4 regions of the Planctobacterium sp. AWM4_229 genome follow, and region 1 is predicted to be linked to each of the others. Evidence: predicted binding sites of a transcription regulator. Region 1 holds the regulator's gene; each other region holds the start of a gene.
The links. The regulator sigma-54, encoded in region 1, starts transcription at its own class of promoters, with help from an activator protein. The targets are predictions, from matches to a motif close to GTTGGCACGNNNNTNGNNT.
Positions count from the first base shown of each region.

Region 1 (4,446 bases):
AAAACATAATCTGCGTCTTTTGGGACGCCATTTTTAAAACCAAAGGATTCAAAAACTAATACCAGTCGCGAGGATTTTTTTCCTAATATACGTTCTCTAACAAGCTCTGCTAACTGGTGAATGGATAATTTATCAGTGTCGATGTGCAAATCTGCACGTTCATATATTGGGGTTAACAGTTCGCGCTCTTTAACAATCGCATCTGCAAGGGAGATCTTGTTTTTTGAAAGTGGGTGCAGACGGCGAGTTTCGCTGTAGCGCTTGATCAGCATGTCGTCACTGGCGTCGAGATAAATGATAGTTAAATCGGTTTTATTGGGCAGAAAATCCAGGTTTTCAGCCAATAAATCGGGATCTTTAGGTAAGTTACGCACATCAATACTGACGGCAATTTGATCGTATTCACTCACTACAGCATGAGTTAGCGTGGGCAGCATGCTGACGGGAAGATTATCTACACAGTAGTAACCCAAATCCTCCAAAGCCCTTAATACCACAGACTTTCCGGATCCGGATCGTCCGCTGATCACAATTAGTTTCATACCAGTGCTTCATAAAGTGCGTTGTCTGAATGGCAATTGCGAATAACCTTGATAACCTCTTTATCACTGAGTTTTTGAGCGATACGAGCCAAGGTTTGAAGGTGGCCGTCGGTTTGCTCAGTAGGCACAAGAATCGCAAAAAAAATGTCGACAAGCTGATTGTCGATTGAGTCAAATTCTATACCAGGAGAGCAGGTAATAACAATAGCCAGAGGGGAACTCAGACCATCTACTCGGCCGTGCGGGATAGCGATACCTTGTCCAATACCTGTGCTGCCCATTTTTTCTCGGCATAATAAACTGGCAAGCACATCTTCTTCGTTAAGTGCATCTAGTTTTTCGCTGGCAATGTTGCTGATGATTTGGAGTGCGCGTTTTTTGCTGGTAACAGGGACTGCACAACGCGTGCAGTCCAATGAGAGGATGTCTTTGATTTCCATCCTTGTTTAGGCCTCTTAATGACTCTTGAGTTTTTCTTTGTGTTTTATGACTTGCCTGTCTAGCTTGTCAATCAGTGAGTCAATCGCAGCATACATGTCTTTATGCTCCGACGTGGCAAATACTTCACCTCCATCAAGATGCAGGGTTGCTTCCGCTTTTTGGTTGAGTTTTTCAACGTTTAAGATGACATACACATTGTTTATGTGATCAAAATGTCGCTCAAGCTTGGTAAATTTTGTATCGACATAATCGCGAAGAGAATCGGTGATTTCGACGTGATGACCTGATAAGTTTATTTGCATAATTGGTCGTCCTTCTTGTAGGGAAGTCTATATTAGACTCTTACGTTGGTTAGATGGAGGAATCGAGAGCGATTCCCGGTATTTCGCAATGGTTCGCCGGGCTACCATAATGCCCTGATCGGCAAGCAATTGCGCAATCTTGCTATCACTTAGTGGTTTAGCCTGATTTTCTGCCGCCACAAGCTTTTTGATAAGTGCTCTAATTGCCGTAGAAGAACACTCACCACCATTTTCCGTTGCCACATGACTGGAAAAGAAATATTTGAGTTCGAAAATACCTCTTGGCGTGTGCATGTATTTTTGAGTGGTTACCCGTGAAATCGTGGACTCGTGCATGTCTACCATTTCTGCCACATCGTTTAGTACCATTGGCTTCATCATTTCCGGTCCATGCTCAAAAAAGCCATGTTGTTGCTGCACGATACAATTGGCCACTTTCAGCAAAGTATCGTTACGACTTTCTATGCTCTTGATAAACCATTTGGCTTCTTGCATGTGGGAGCGAATGAATTGACCGTCCGCACTGCTGCGGCTGTTTTTACTCATCGCAGCGTATTGTTGATTGATATTCAACTTAGGTACTGATTCGGGATTGAGTTCCACTACCCAGCGTCCGGATTTTTTAGTGACAGAAACATCTGGAATAACGTAATCCGGCTCTTTGGTATTGAGGGTACTACCAGGATGAGGATTGAGGGTTTGCAGCAGTTTTAATACTTCTTTTAACTGCTCTTCCCGCAGTTTCGATTTTCGAATAAGGGTACGAAAATCTTTGGCCATTAACAAATCAGAATAATCGCAAAGCAGTGATTTGGCCTCTTTCAACCAAGGGGTATCAGCGGGAAATTGCCCCAATTGCACCAACAAGCACTCTTGCGGCGAGATGGAGCCAGAACCCATAGGGTCAAAGTGCTGAATGCGTTTTCTGACACATTCTACTTCGTCCAGCTCAATTTCTTCATCATTGAGACTTTCCAGAATATCCTCAACCGATACGGTGAGATAGCCGCTCTCATCAATGGAGTCGATGATGGCCAATGCAATGGCTTGGTCGGTTTCACTGAAAGGTGTCAGATGCAGTTGCCAAAGCAAGTGATCTTGTATGGATTCGCTGGTTTCTCCCTGGTAAACCTGTTCATCATCGGAACCAACACTGGCAGCAGGGGCTGGTGCAGAAGACGCGCTGTAATACTCGTCCCAGGTACTGTCGATGGGGAGCTCATCGGGCAAATCATTTTTTTCGAATGCGTCGCTAGAATCAATACCGTCAGAGCCATTGAATTCTTTATCGCTGTCTGCGCCGTTTAGATCTGAACTGGATTTTGGCTCTTTGAGTAATTCTAAAGCCTCGTCACTGTTGCCATCTGTAGATTCATCCACTTCCAGAAGTGGGTTGGCGTCCAATGCGTCTTGAATCTCCTGTTGCAGATCCAGCGTTGATAATTGCAACAAGCGAATGGCTTGCTGCAACTGCGGCGTCATTGTTAATTGTTGACTAAATTTTAGTTGTAAAGACGGCTTCATTAAAAATGGTTTTTCCGACTCCAGAATGCGAAATTATCGCAATCCACTTATGAGTTATTGTTTTAGTAACTATAGCCTGAATTGCTCACCCAGGTATACATCTCTTACTTGCTGATTGGCCAAAACCGTTTCCGGTTCGCCCTCAGCGATAACTTGCCCATGGCTGACGATGTAAGCTTGCTCACATACGTCGAGGGTTTCGCGCACATTGTGATCAGTGATCAGAACGCCAATTCCTCTGTCTCGCAGATGGTGAATAATCTTCTTTATATCATTAACAGAGATAGGGTCAACGCCTGCGAAAGGTTCGTCCAGCAAAATAAACTGTGGGTTGGCCGCTAGTGCCCGGGCAATTTCCACTCTGCGACGCTCGCCACCAGACAGGCTCATGCCAAGGTTATGGCGAATATGATTTAAGTTAAATTCATCCAGCAGCTCGTCTGCCAGTTCTTCGCGTTGTTCGTTATCCAGTTCTTTGCGCATTTGCAAAATTGCCATGAGATTCTGGAAAACGCTTAATTTTCTGAAAATCGAAGATTCTTGAGGCAAATAACCAATACCGTGCCGGGCACGGACATGCATCGGCTGTAAAGTCAGTTCGTGTTGGTCTATGAATACTTCACCTTTATCTAAGGTGACCAGACCTACGATCATATAAAATGTCGTGGTTTTTCCAGCGCCATTAGGACCCAATAAGCCCACTATTTGTCCGGTATTCACCTGGATGCTTACATCCCGCACTACCTGTCGGCTTTTATAAGATTTTGCCAAATTGTTAGCATATAAGGTTGGCACTATCAGTGTTTCCTTTTGCGGTTTATGCGTATTTAATTTTTATCGTCAGTTTGAAACACCGTTGTTACCCGGCCATCTGACTCATCACCGCCGGCAATGAGCTGTTCTTTTTCAAGATTAAAACTGATTTTTTCGCCTCTCACCATACTGGTGTCTTGGTGCAGTTCTGCTGAACCGTTCAATTCCAACGTTCGCGACTCAACCACGTAACGTATTTCTTCGGCTTTTGCAGTAATTTTACTGCCATCGTCCATGGTTTGAGAATATACCGCAGGTTTACCGATTGCGATAAAGATCTCCTTTCCCTTGCCATCCTCGGCACTCACTCGCACCTCGTCAGCATCGATGGAAAGTGATCCCTGACGAACTCGCACATCTTCTTTAAACACTGAGGTTTTGCGCTTTCCGTCAACAAATTGTGATTTGGAGTCTACTTTAATGGGAAGCTTAAAATCTTCCTTACCTGCCAGCGCTGTTGTTGAGAATAGTAGGCAAGCGCCACTAATTAACAACAGTCTGCTGATAAATGGTTTCAACATGTTCTTTTAGTTCCAATTTTCGGGTTAACAGATTGACGCTAAGCCCGTTGCTTTTTATGACAAAATCCTGACCCGTAATTATCACCGGATTGTCTGATCTCGCTGTGTTTTTTTCTAAATCGATTTCAACGAAACTGGTTTCTATGGTTTGCACAAAGTCCTGTTCGTTGAGACTTTTGATTACCACATTTTGCTCAAGTTCAATTCGTTGATCACTGTATAGTGTGCCTTCCTTAGCAATGATTTGCCATGGTGAGTCGGTTTCGTCGGTATATATCGTATATTCTGGCTCTTCAAACAAGG
Region 1 is NZ_JBSWWX010000010.1:109,774-114,219, forward strand. It holds gene rapZ (RNase adapter RapZ) at 1-542, opposite strand, end outside; gene ptsN (PTS IIA-like nitrogen regulatory protein PtsN) at 539-982, opposite strand; gene hpf (ribosome hibernation promoting factor) at 998-1,285, opposite strand; gene ACXAGP_RS19830 (RNA polymerase factor sigma-54) at 1,313-2,809, opposite strand; gene lptB (LPS export ABC transporter ATP-binding protein) at 2,879-3,604, opposite strand; gene lptA (lipopolysaccharide transport periplasmic protein LptA) at 3,637-4,143, opposite strand; gene lptC (LPS export ABC transporter periplasmic protein LptC) at 4,106-4,446, opposite strand, start outside.

Region 2 (4,446 bases), on a different contig from region 1:
GGGATCCCAACATGAAGATATTACTCGCTAAAAGACTAGTCGCACTATGTGCTTTATTAGTATCAACCTCCGCATTGGCGGACAAACCCAAATTAGTAGTACAGATCACGGTTGATCAGCTACGCGGAGACTTATTGTTCCGTTACCAGAACAATTTCCTCAACAGTGACAAAAACATGGGTTTCAATCGCTTCTTACGGGAAGGCACAATTTTCACAAATGCCCACTATCGCCATGCGGCGACACTCACCGCTGTAGGCCATGCTACCCTCGCGACCGGCGCACCCCCTTCGCAACACGGCTTAATTGGCAACAACTGGTACGATGTAGCAGGTGAGGCTGAGATGTATTGTGTTGCAGATAGCGAAACCACAATACTTCAGGGTAGTGGCAAGAGCGCTTCGCCTAAAAATCTGATGGCCTCAACCTTTTCTGATGAATTGCATTTCGCCAGCAACGGCAAGGCAAAAATCTACTCGGTGTCAGTCAAAGATCGCGGCGCAGTGCTAACCGGTGGGCAGTTTGGTAAATCCTTCTGGATGGACAAAAACAGCGGAAATTTTGTCACCAGCTCCTGGTACTATGATGCCATGCCCGATTGGGCAAGGGCGTTTAATGAAGGAGGCCTGAAAGACAGCTGGGTGGGTGCCCAATGGACCCTCAGTAAACCCGAGTCAGTTTATATAAACTCCACAGAAAACAGGATATACCAAATCCCACCACGTGGATTTTCGCGCGGTTTTCCTCATGGCTTACCTGAAGAAGCGGACAAAAGTTATTACAAAGCCCTTAACATGACGCCTTTTGCTGATGAGTTGACGGCTGAATTTGCCAAGCACATCGCGCAACAAAACGCCTTAGGCAAAGATGATGTCACCGACTTTCTTGCTATCAGCTTTTCACTGAATGACTACATTGGTCACAACTATGGCCCCTTTAGCCGCGAAGCTGAGGACGGACTCTACCAGCTGGATGCCGTTCTGGCTGACTTATTTAGTTTTCTCGATGAGCAGGTAGGCTTAGAGCACGTGCTGCTGGCCCTGTCTGCAGACCATGGCGTAGATGCTATTCCAGAGTATAAGAAGTCTCTGGGGTTTGCAGGTTTACGCGGTGATGTATCAGGTAAATTAAAACAGTTCGTTAAAAATTATTCCGCAGAAAAAGATATCGATGGAGAGTTGCTGTCCTTTATCCGACTGCCCAATATTTATCTGAACCATGCCACCATCAAAGCCGCCGATTTAGATTTAGAGGATGTGCTTGAAGACTTTGCTAAAGAATTGGCTGGCTATGAAGAGATTGCTGCGGTTTATAGCAGTGAGGAGCTCGCCGCAGGCAGCACAAAAGCCGACCCGGTGTCACAGAGGATCAGTAATAACTTTGTTGCTGAACGTTCCGGGGATTTAATTGTGGTACAAAAAACCTCGACTATGTTAGGCAACTATTCCGCAGCAACACATGGCTCACCCTATAAATACGATACCCATGTTCCCGTGTATTTTACCGGCTGGAAGGTTAAACCTCAGCGTGTTACTCGCCTGGTTTCACCAGAAGATATCGCTGTAACCCTGTCAGCAACATTGAGCATTACTTATCCCGACAAATCAACGGGTTCTGTACTGGCTGAAATCGCTGAATTACATTAGACACAAAAATACGATACTACGGGGAGTCAACTTGCCGTTGACTCCCCTTTTTCATATTTTCCATAACAAAATGTTCAGCCTCAGTTTTTATAACCGAGCAATAGCCAACATACCTAAGTTACTTGCCCTTCACAGCCGCAGCCTTCTATACTTTCACGAGCCATTAATCATTCAGGAATGAGTTTGTTTAGACGCCTTGCTCTCACTTTTGTTTTTATCTCTTTTGCTGGGCTGACAGAAACTGCCCCACCGAAATCCACTTGCCCTTCGGTCTGGTTTGATATCCAGTTGCCTGAAGGCAGTAAAACCTGTCGAATTTTTGGCGTCAAAAAACCAGCAACGCTGAGTTTTTTTGTGGTCGATTCACCGGAATCAGTGGCAAAATCGCTGGCACAGCAACTTGAAAATGCCCAAACCGCTGTGCAAGGACGTTACCTGACAGTGCGTAGTGAGGATCAGAAATATCGTGCCTACGTCTTTAAGGACGGGGCTGGCACGCAAGTCAATCTCATGCTTAACTGAGCCATCCCCTGCTCTCAACGTATTTTTTTAATCTCAAATCTAGTTCTGGCATTGACCTTGCTTTCTGTTACACGAGAAAAGCGTATTTCAGTTAGCAGGAGAATTTATGGAACTCGCAATCGTTTTGTTTATGTTACTTATCGTGGTTACGGTGGGAGCGATCAAATTAAATGACGGTGGCCTTGCCTTTCCATTCAATCGCAAAACCAACTTATTTACCCCAGTAGAGCGCCAATTTCTGGATCTATTGGAAGCCTCTGTTGGCGATAAATACCGCATTATTTGTCGCGTGCGTCTGACGGATATCCTGGCTGTGCGTCCTAAAACTGAGAAAAAGACATTGCGCACCGCCATGCAACGGGCTGCAGGTCATCACCTGGACTTTGTATTGTGTGACAAAGAAGACCTGTCCCCGGTTATTGCGGTGGATCTGGTGCATCAAAAGAATAAAAAAGACGGTTACAAAACCCAGCGTGATTGGTTTTTAAGTGGCGCATTGGATGCCGCCCGTATCCCCCATTTACGCATCAAAGTCAAAGGCGGCTATAAACCAGCCGATATTCGCGCCTGTATCAACGCCAAACTGGCCCCGATCAAATACAAAGAGCCGAAAAAACCTCTGGTGGCTGGTACTAACAACCCAGACAGAAAAGCTACCTTTACGCGCCCGATTGCAGCGTAACAACAGTTTTACTACCGACCTCAGGTCATTCCCTTTATTTGCCAGACTTTGTCTGGCATTTTTTTAATCCTTGGTTGGCTTAACAGGCGGCTGTCGTTACACTAGCAACGAAGTAAGATATAGGATTTGAGACAAGTATGAAAATTGGTATTTTAGGGGCGATGGATCAGGAAATCGCACTGTTGAAACAACGGATGCAGTTAAAAGAAACCTTCCATTTTGCGCACCTCGAATATTATGTCGGCACCATCAACGAAGTAGAAGTGGTGTTGGTAAAATGTGGCATCGGTAAAGTAGCCGCCTCGGTTTCCACCACTGTGATGATCGACAAATTTGCTCCCGACTTTGTGGTCAATACCGGCTCAGCAGGCGGTTTCGACACAACTCTTAATATTGGTGATGTGGTGATTGCCACCGGCGTACAACATCACGATGTGGACGTAACTCACTTTGGCTACAAACGCGGCCAGGTGTTTGGCATGCCCGATATCTATCCTTGTGATGTTAGAATGGTAGATGCCGCGGTTAATGCCGCCAACAATATTACTCACACCACCATCAAAAAGGGCCTGGTATGTACTGGTGACTCTTTTATCGGCTGTGACGATGCGGTTAGCCGCCTACGAGGTCTATTCCCGGATATGTCGGCAGTAGAAATGGAAGGCGCGGCCATCGGTCAAACCTGCTTTATGCTGGATACCCCATTTTTGGTGATCCGCTCATTGTCGGATATCGCCGGAAAAGAGTCTTCAGTGTCATTCTCTGAATACATTGAGCAAGCTGGCAAAAACTCCGCCGAACTGGTGATGGCGATGATCATGGAACTGGCGAGATATCAGGATTAAGTGCCTTAATGGACATCTTTGCTGACCTTAATCCCGCGCTCTTAAGCGCGGGGATCTTAGTTATGGCCTTGCTGGCAGAGGCTAACTTGCGTTGGACTGATAAAAGCCATCCACTCACCATCTTAAAGATTTTTGCCAGAGCCTTGGGGAACAAGGCCGCAGATCCGACTCGCTCAGTTGGCCAACAACGCATTGCGGGAATCATGGCCATCTTTGTATTGCTAACACCGCTCGCCATCTTGATTTTCACCATCAAATGGTTCGCCGAATACGATTGGTTTTTCGAAGCCTTCTTTTTGTTTGTGGCACTCAAGTTTCAGTCAGTCAATATCAAATCACGGCAGATCATTCAGCAGTTAAAAGCGGACAAAAGGGCACTCGCACGCAATACCCTGTCAAGCCTGGTGCTGCGGGAAACCTCAAACCTTTCCAAAGCAGGTATCGTCAAAGCCAGTATGGAAACCCGGATTTTGCGCTTTCATTATCAATATTTATCGGTAATTTTTTGGTATCTCATCGGTGGAGGTATTGCTGCCCTGCTCTATCGCTGCTTGTATGAAATGAGTCAGGAGTGGAACCTTAAAATCAAACAATTCGCCGCTTTCGGTCGCCCTGCGGCCTGGCTGATGTTTATTTTGCAGTGGCTACCGATACGTCTCTCCACACTCTTTTTTACCATTACACTAGGGCTTTCGGGTTCCTGGAAAGCGGTTAAAAGCCTCGGCGGCCAGGTATCCAGCCACAGTTTGAT
Region 2 is NZ_JBSWWX010000006.1:175,418-179,863, reverse strand. It holds gene ACXAGP_RS14715 (alkaline phosphatase family protein) at 12-1,646, shown strand; gene ACXAGP_RS14710 (hypothetical protein) at 1,830-2,168, shown strand; gene ACXAGP_RS14705 (DUF2726 domain-containing protein) at 2,275-2,850, shown strand; gene ACXAGP_RS14700 (5'-methylthioadenosine/adenosylhomocysteine nucleosidase) at 2,988-3,695, shown strand; gene ACXAGP_RS14695 (cobalamin biosynthesis protein CobD/CbiB) at 3,704-4,446, shown strand, end outside.
Region 2: the regulator sigma-54 is predicted to act here: its motif matches at 2,213-2,231, upstream of ACXAGP_RS14705 (DUF2726 domain-containing protein).

Region 3 (4,446 bases), on a different contig from region 1:
AGAATGTACCGTCAGTGAACCACGCAATCGCCTTTTCCATTTGGGTGTTATTAATGTTTAACCCGTACAACGGAAGGCGAGCCGGGCAGGCTAACTCATCACTGCGATAAAACACGGAGTTAAAAGCAAAGCGCACCAGCAGTCCCATTAGGTTGAGTGAGCTCATCGTCGCTTGCTTTTGATAAAGGCTATCGGGGCAGCTTACTGCTAAGCCACTGCGGCTGTGCAAGGCATGCAGACTTACCAGTGCTGAAGGCAGCTTGTTCAAGTCAATTCGAGATAGCGTTTCGTTGCTAACTCTGTGCTCACAAGTTGCTCCACAGAAATGTAATTCGCCTTTTAACACTTGCCACAACACTGGACTGGACTTGAAGACACCAAAACTAAAGTGTTTGAAAGTCACGCGGCGACCTAGCGCATCGATTTTATGTTGTTCCTTGATGGTGCTCTCGCCACGTAAGGCTGCCTGTACCAGATTTATTATCAATAAAGGTGCAACTGTCACGAGCGCAACGAGTGACAAACTGAATTCAGTAGCACGCAGTACCAGACCGATCTGTTTTATATTGCGTGTGGTTTGAGATTGCGTATTGCTCATAACCATTCTCCTGTTCAAACTTCGTATTGTGGTTAGCTTGAAAAGGATATTGCTTAAGCCGTGCCATTTTTTAAATAGTTGAAAATCATAGAAAATTTTATTTTTCTGTTGATGTTGCTTTGCAAATTGCAACGCTTTTTTCGATGGCTTTTTCAATTTGCATTTTTATTTTGAGAAATGAGATGTATGAGGTCGCAGACAACTAAAAAAATTGCGGATAGCTTTTCTGAGTACGGGTAAAAAGTGCCAACAGTGGCGATTTTGTATCAGCAAGAGGTTGGTTGTTGGAGTCTTGAGAGTGCAGCTTACTCATCGCCCTGGTAAATTTAGCCAGATATCGGTGAACCAGGTTATAGAGGTGGTGGTGTGGGGTTTGGTTACGCATAATACCGTGGTTAAAATGCCGTATGTGGTCTTCCAACTCAGGTTGCCAGGTGTTGTTCCATTTGAGAGGCAAGGTTGCAATGCAATCGCTGTTTTCGGCTGCCTGAATAATATAGCCATTTTCGCCCCAGCCCACTTGATGTGCTTTGGCTAAGGGTTGTCCTTTTGATGCAATCACCTCATCGATGAACTGTTTTGCTGGTTTTGTATTGCGCAACAAAATAACACCCGAGTTAAACCGACCTGTCTTCCCATTTGCCATGTAGATACTTTTGGATTCGTCTGCGTGTAAACGGATATCGGGTGCTTCTTGTTGTACATAGGCATCGGCATCAATAAACAACACCCATTGGTATCCCTTATTTAATGCCTCTCTGAGAAGGAGTAGCTTCAACCAACAACATTCAATGCCCATCGACGAAAATCTCGGACGAGACACGCAAACGTACTCAGCATTAATTTTGTGTGCGTATTCGCGATGGCTATTAATGCAGTGGCGATATAACCACTGATAGCCATTAAGTGCGATGGAAAACACCAACATCTCTTTTTGTTCGGTGGCATGTTGCATAATGCACGATCTCCGAAACGCAAGTTAATTTCATCAAGGTAAAGCACTAAATGGGCCAGGTGTTCTTGCAAAGACTTTTAAAGGCATCAAGACTGCTGTAATAGCAAATTACTGCGTCAAATTGCGAAAAATCCCCGTTTTGCGATGCGAAATGCAAAAACCATCTCTATCAAATTGTATAAAAATCACATAAAACTTTGAATTTAATAAGATAATTCTGGTTGGCACGGTCCTCGCTCTGTTTGCTTCAGAAAACAACTGGAGAATCAGAGATGCGAAAATCCACCGCAATGTTTATCGCTACCATGATGTTGGGCTCCCTCATCACATCTATGCCGCGTGCCTCAGAAATGGTGAACGGGGTTTATCAATGGCAGTTCTTATCTGGTCAGGCTTGGCCGGGCGGGTACAACCAAAATACCGGAAAACCACAAAATATGATTTGGGCGCGAGAAGAGTACTCATCTGAATTCTTTCAGCGTATCAACAACGCATTGCCGGAGTCCAAAATAAACAAAGCCTTTTTAACTGATGATTCTGGCTCGACTATCTCCTTGACTGAAACGGCCGAGGTTTACGTAACCTTCCTGCATGAAGGGGCAGGATACAAAAATGCGTTCGGTTTTTTCAGCTATCCCACGGGTAATCCGCCAACAAGAAAAGAGGATGTGGACGTAACCATTGTATTTCCTAACCTTTCTTATCCCCACATGGCAACGGGGCATAGAGTCAACATAGGTGAGTTTACTGCTGGTACCACAATTGGCTTTTTTATCGCAGCCAATGGTTACTCCTGGTGGACAGGGGTAAAGGATCGCCGCATTCCTTATTATTATTCACTTAGCGGTCTCAACCCTGAGCACACTGCTGAACTACGTCAACATGTGGTATTGCTTTACGATGAAGAAGTGCAGGAAGTTATCATGGGCTTTGAGGATTTACCACGCACCTGGGGGGACAATGACTTCAATGATGCTGTATTTAGCGTGAAAGCTACGCCAAGCACTGCCATTCAAAAAGAGACATTGGTGTCGATGCCCAAGGTGAATGATAGCGACGCAGATGGTGTTGCCGACGAGCAAGACGAGTTTCCCAATGATTATCGCAAGGCTTACAGTAGCTATTATCCAAATCAAAATGATTGGGTAACTTTAGCCTATGAAGACAACTGGCCGAAACTGGGTGATTACGATATGAATGATCTGGTCATTCGTGAACGCCTGCAAACCATATACAGTGCACAAGGCGGGATTTCTGGACTTAAAATCAGCGGCTTTATCGATGCCAGAGGGGCGTCTAATGCCAACGGGTTTGCACTGCGTTTAATGAACGTTGTACCTGACGCGGTGAAGTCTGCCAGCCTGAGTATTGCCGGTGAACAGTTCGACAAATTTACCGAAGAATATCAAACGAATGCCGTGATCCAACTGTGGCGTAATTCGACTTTGTATACTCAAACCGGTGAAGCCAGCGGCCAATGTTCTCACTTTAACACTCATCTGCACTGTGAGAAGTTTCCTCCTGTGCCCTTTAGTTTTGAGGTGAACTTCCACGACGACTTAAGTCAACTTCTGCATGCTGATTTGGATTTCTTTATCTTCCGCAGTAATAAACGTGGCCACGAAATCCATTTCGCAGGTTACGGTCCTACGGACCTCGCTGATCCCTACTTGTTTGGCACTCATGCGGATGATTCAGACCCTGCTCAGCAGCGCTATTACAAAAACGCGCAAAACTTACCCTGGGGATTAAAGCTCAACAGTGATTGGCAATATCCTCGAGAGTACATAGACGTTCTGTGGGCCTATCCTGACTATCAAGATTGGGTAGAGTCATCAGGGCAACTTAAGCCAGATTGGTACCTGGTGCCCGGTCGTCAAACTCATGTGTTTCAATAGGAGTCTGTTATGAAAACTCAAAAGCAAATATTTTCTCTGTTACTAACTGGCTCTTTAGCGATGAGTGTTGTGATGCAGCACGCGCAAGCAAAAGCGGAAGTGCTGCAGTCCTCCGTTGCTGCTAAATCGCAAACCAGTAAAACCGCCGGAAGCTCCAAAGACCTTGTGGTTAGTTCAGATTTTGATTTTAAAACATCGCAGCAAGTCATGTTAGATATCACGGTAACCAATGATTTAAAGCAACCGGAAGCGGGGATTTTACTCAAGGTGTTTGCAGTGGAGAATCCCAAAATGTTGCAGGGTGTAAAACGTCCCCTGAAAGTGACTTTGCTGACCGTGCTGCGCACCGATAGCAATGGCACAGTGCAACGCAAGATTGAGATCCCTGCCCATTATCGCGACCTTCAGATAGAGAAACTCACGCTCTCTCATAACAATGTCAAAGACATCACCTACAAAGGCCAGGACAGGATTGTGCTCAGCCTCTGATTTGGGTGTTACCTGGGGTGGCCCGCCTTTGGCGGGCTTTTTTGTTTTAGTTTGTGAAACTCTTCTAATTGAACTCATACCACTGTCAAAATAATCAAGTGATTGTCCGTTAAAATGATCTTAAATCTTGGGGCTTATTACAATTTGTTCCTTCGAATATTGACTGGTGTTTTACTCCCCAAGTATAAAGAGCTTCACAACCTCCAAAACTTTCTAAAATATTTATTGCATTTTCTTTGGCTTCGGTAGCGTTGGTTTCAACATAAAGAAATGCCTCAATATTTATTAAGGTTCTTTTGAAGGCTAGAACTCCACCAATCTTGTAATAATATTCACTTTGATTTGTTGGATTAGTTCCTATCTCTATGGCTTTCAAAATCGCTTTTCTGGCTTCTTTCAAATAGAACGATTCACCAGTCGAGTCTGATTTTATTAGGTATAGCTTTGCAATGTGGTGAAAATACCACATTGCAAAATCTGAATTAAAATTTGATATTGAGGTATTT
Region 3 is NZ_JBSWWX010000004.1:315,303-319,748, forward strand. It holds gene ACXAGP_RS10680 (WecB/TagA/CpsF family glycosyltransferase) at 1-598, opposite strand, end outside; gene ACXAGP_RS10685 (hypothetical protein) at 801-1,553, opposite strand; gene ACXAGP_RS10690 (LruC domain-containing protein) at 1,826-3,451, shown strand; gene ACXAGP_RS10695 (hypothetical protein) at 3,461-3,940, shown strand; gene ACXAGP_RS10700 (hypothetical protein) at 4,050-4,446, opposite strand, start outside.
Region 3: the regulator sigma-54 is predicted to act here: its motif matches at 1,774-1,792, upstream of ACXAGP_RS10690 (LruC domain-containing protein).

Region 4 (4,446 bases), on a different contig from region 1:
TTTGAGACACATTATTAATGCGGATGATCATTTCAGAGCTGAACGCGGCATCGTAATCTGGGTAAGAGAAGCCTCGAACGATACCTACAATCTCATCCAGTAAATCACCGGGACCGTTTACTTCCTTATAATTGCCAGGGGAAAACACCACGACTTCTTCTGAAATTGCATAGGTTACTGAATATTCTCCCAGTACTTTCATATGACGACGCCAGTCGGGATGCACTCCTGGCTCAATATCAATATTGCCGGCATCAAACTCATGTAACGCTCGTGCTATGGGCATATAGACAAATTCAAATTTTAGATTTGTACGTTGCTCAATTCCGGCAAACACATCCAAAAAAACACCACGGGTTTCAGCATCATCAAAAATGACATAAGGAGGATTATTCGGCTCATAGAGCATTACCGAATAGTTTTCGCTGGCATCAATCTCAATTGACAAAACGACAATACAACTCAGCGCGATGAACTTAATTATTGTATAGGACATTTTTGAAGAACAGTTACACGATGACTTTCAGAGCATAGAAGAGCCTGTCTGGAAGTACCAGATTTTGATGTCGGTTTTAAAGCGTTGCTACGTGAATAAAACAATACTGAGCCTCACTGAATTCATTTTCATGCACGTAGCGCACGATTACTTTATTTCGTTATTGGACAGGGGATTCACAACATTAAAAAACCATGAGGATATGCAAGGTACTGAATTTATTAACTTAATAACAACTTGTGGGTAAATATCATATTTAACATAATATACATTATGGGAATATTTGATATTTTGTGGATAATCAGTTTATAGTTTGTTTTCCAGAATTTATTTGTAAGATCTGAAATGTCTCTGTTTGCCGTTATTGATGTTATCAGCAGTAATTTGGCGACTTAAAACAAAGGACTAAAAATGAGTAAGATGCCCGGACGTCCTTCAAACAACAAAGATGTACGTCAAAAATTATTGCAGCAAGCCAGGATATTATTTGCTGAAAAAGGCTATGCAAAAGTCACCACACGTATGATTGCCCTGGCAGCAAAAACTGATGCGGCCATGATCAGATATTACTTCGGCAGTAAGGAAAACTTGTTTAAAGCTGTGCTCAGGGAGACCGTGCAACCATTGCTTGCTAAAATCCGAGATGATAAATCAAGTGGACAAACGATATCGCCAGAAAAATTTATTTCTTTGTACTATTCATTGCTGTCTGAAGCACCAGAACTGCCCAAACTCATTTTTCGCTCCATACACGACCCAGATGCTGCTGAACACATTATCGTAAGCAATGTTTTTAGAGAACTGATGGCACATAAAGCAACGCAACTAAAAAGTAGTATCGAGAACAATAATAATATTTCAGCTAGCTTTGACCCGATACATGTCTTGATCTCTACGATTAGTCTTTCTGTATTTCCATTTTTGTTACCTGATGATCTCAAACTAGAGTTGGGAATCGTCATAAATAAACAGTTCTTGACTGAATTGAGTGAGCATCATGCGCTTTTATTAGAACATGGCATAGCAAATAAAGCTTCTGAGTAAGTACGAGTAAAAGAGCTGATTTTATTGGCGGTTCACTAGTACGCGTAACCATTCGTGAGCGTCTTTGCGAATGAAAAGTGAGGCAACCAATGCTTTTTCACGTTCTTTGCCTCACTTAAAGCAATCAACTTATTAAGCGTATGTGTTTACCGCTGGTAAGTTTTCATTTAATACTTGCCACGCTTGTTGATTTCCAGATGAATGTCCACTCTGGATTTGCTCAATCGCTGATTTCAAATCGTTGTTTTGCTCATCGTCTGTCTCTAGTGATTTCAATAAGCTGTCAAACGAACTGTTTTGTTGATAGCCAAAACCTGAAGAGCCGCCTGGCATTCCCATGGATTGAAATTGCTCCATACGCTGTTGTATGTGATCTTGCATAGCTTGCTGCTCATCAGCTGACAATTCACCGTTGCCATCTGTATCTGCTTTATCGAACATCTTATCGAAATTTGGTGGCGTGCGCCCTGCTCCCTCCATTGACTCTGTCAGCTCTGTTTTTGACAAAGCGCCATTACCATCGGTATCAGCTTGTTGAGCTCGTTCTTGCATTTTTTGCATCATCGCTTGAGGGTCGAAACCCGAAACTCCTGAAATTGAGTTCATTTTTTTCTCCTAACATGCGTTAATTCGCGATCTTTAAGAGCAATCTACGTTCCAAAAATTAAAAATGAAAAACCTAATAAACTCAGTGGGTTATATGTAAATTTAAGGTAAAGAAAATGAGGCGGAAAGAAGTGGTATTTAAATCGGTTTGTAGTGCCGTTTAGCGGCAATTTTTTGCCTCAACCAGGCGATTTTGAATGGCTCAACCTATACCTTTCAGGGCTGCATCCATTTCCGATAACATGGATATGAGGGTTTGCTCGCAGTAGTTAGCCCTTTTCAGAATATCTTTAACAGCTGCTTCAAGGTCAACGAGGTTTTTGCGACGCCGTTCTGAAAACATAAAACGGGCGGTGCCTGTGTAATAATCGCCTATTTGATTAAAGAAACTCCTGGTGAGAGCTACGCCCATGGTCGAGAAATCTTTGATGCCAAACTCATCTATTTCTAGCCAAATCTTAATGGATTCAGCAGCAAAATTAGTCACATCAAGAAATCCCGGGTTACTCAGATCCGCATCCGAGACAATTTTAGCTTCTCGCGAGCCAACCGTTCGGCGCACCAAACCATCTCTGTAGTCTATCGCGGTACTGTAAATACAGCAGGCGATAGCCTCTATCATTTTTTGATCGTAACCCAATTGGACAAGCTTATCGCGTGAGACATCAATACTGATCTGTTCGTGTTCCTGCCTCTCTACAATATTGCCGATATCATGTAAAGCGGCAGCCAGTCCAATGCGCTCATAAGCAGCATCGGTATAGGACATACCATCAACAATTGCCAGCTTTAAAGCGACGGACAATACCCCCTTTACCGGGTGAAAAGTGTGACATTCATTGTGGAAAAAGAGCTTCTTTAGCTTCTCTTCATCACTGCGTAAATAGCTTTTTGCAAATGCAACCACGTCGTGGAAAGCGTTTGATTGAGGTAAATACTTTCCATCTGCATAGTTGAATATATCTAACAGCATAAACTCATGCAGAGCTTGTTCAGGATCTTGATATTGAGAATGGAAGTCGCATGGCAAGAAGAAGCAGGTTTGCCTGTCTATCACTACTGGCCGAATTGGGTAAGGAATTTCGCCAAGCATCAGAAAACAATCAGTTGTACTTTGTTTTTTGAATTTAATCATAGGGTTAGCTTTTTAGATTAGCAACATTTTATTTACATACTGATTGCACATGGGGTATCGGAATTGCTCCAATCTAGTTGTTATTCTCAAAGGTTAAACAAGGTGAATCTAAAATGGTATTAACCGTTAATATTTGCTAATTTTATAGAATTGCAACAACGTGTTACTTGCCCTGACAAGATAGATAAAACGGATCTGTTCCATGTTCCAAATTGGTTGTTATAAAGTTTGTGAAAAATTATTCGAAAGTTCCGGCACAATAGTCTATCGAGCCCAAAACGCTGATTTTGAATCAAATGGTTTTCCGAAAAGTGTCATTCTCAAACAACTTAAGCAGGATTTTCCAACGTCAGAACAATTAGCTCGATTTCGCCGGGAATACGAACTTACCAAAAAACTGTCGGGCAAAGGGGTTATTCAAGCATTAGATCTCATTCGCCATGACAACAGTCTGGTCATGGTTTTGGAAGATTTTGACGGGGATTCTTTATCCAACGTTTATCGTGACCGTGCGATGCGCTTACCAGAGTTTTGGCGATTTGCGCTAAAGATAGTAGATTGTCTGGCGCTGGTCCATGGTGAGAAGGTTATCCACAAAGATATTAACCCTTCCAACATTTTACTCAATACGCAAACCCAGAAAATTAAACTCATCGATTTTGGCATATCAATTGAATTGGCATCGGAAAATATTGATGCTGAGAAGCCCGGTGTATTGAAGGGTACCCTCGCCTATATTTCTCCTGAGCAAACGGGGCGCATGAATCGTATATTGGATTATCGAACCGACTTCTATTCCCTTGGCATCACTTTTTACCAAATGCTCACCAATAAACTGCCATTTTCTGCAGATGATGCCATTGAATGGGTTCACTCACACATCGCGAAAATTCCACAATCTCCGCATGAACTCAATCCTCGTATACCCAAGCCCTTGTCTGCTCTGGTCATGAAGCTAATTGCCAAGAATGCCGAGGACCGTTACGTTACAATTGCAGGTTTGCGTCGCGATCTTGAGATATGTCGCCGTGAACACAGTACCACCGGTGACATTGGCCACTTTATATTAGGAGCAAACGATCATTCAGGAGAGCTGAATTTATCCCAAAAAATATACGGCCGTGAGCTTGAGATAGCCACCATGTTGGGGTTATACGAAAAAGTG
Region 4 is NZ_JBSWWX010000001.1:1,619-6,064, forward strand. It holds gene ACXAGP_RS00015 (substrate-binding periplasmic protein) at 1-496, opposite strand, end outside; gene ACXAGP_RS00020 (TetR/AcrR family transcriptional regulator) at 908-1,540, shown strand; gene ACXAGP_RS00025 (EF-hand domain-containing protein) at 1,673-2,146, opposite strand; gene ACXAGP_RS00030 (HD domain-containing protein) at 2,349-3,281, opposite strand; gene ACXAGP_RS00035 (diguanylate cyclase) at 3,484-4,446, shown strand, end outside.
Region 4: the regulator sigma-54 is predicted to act here: its motif matches at 2,184-2,202, upstream of ACXAGP_RS00025 (EF-hand domain-containing protein).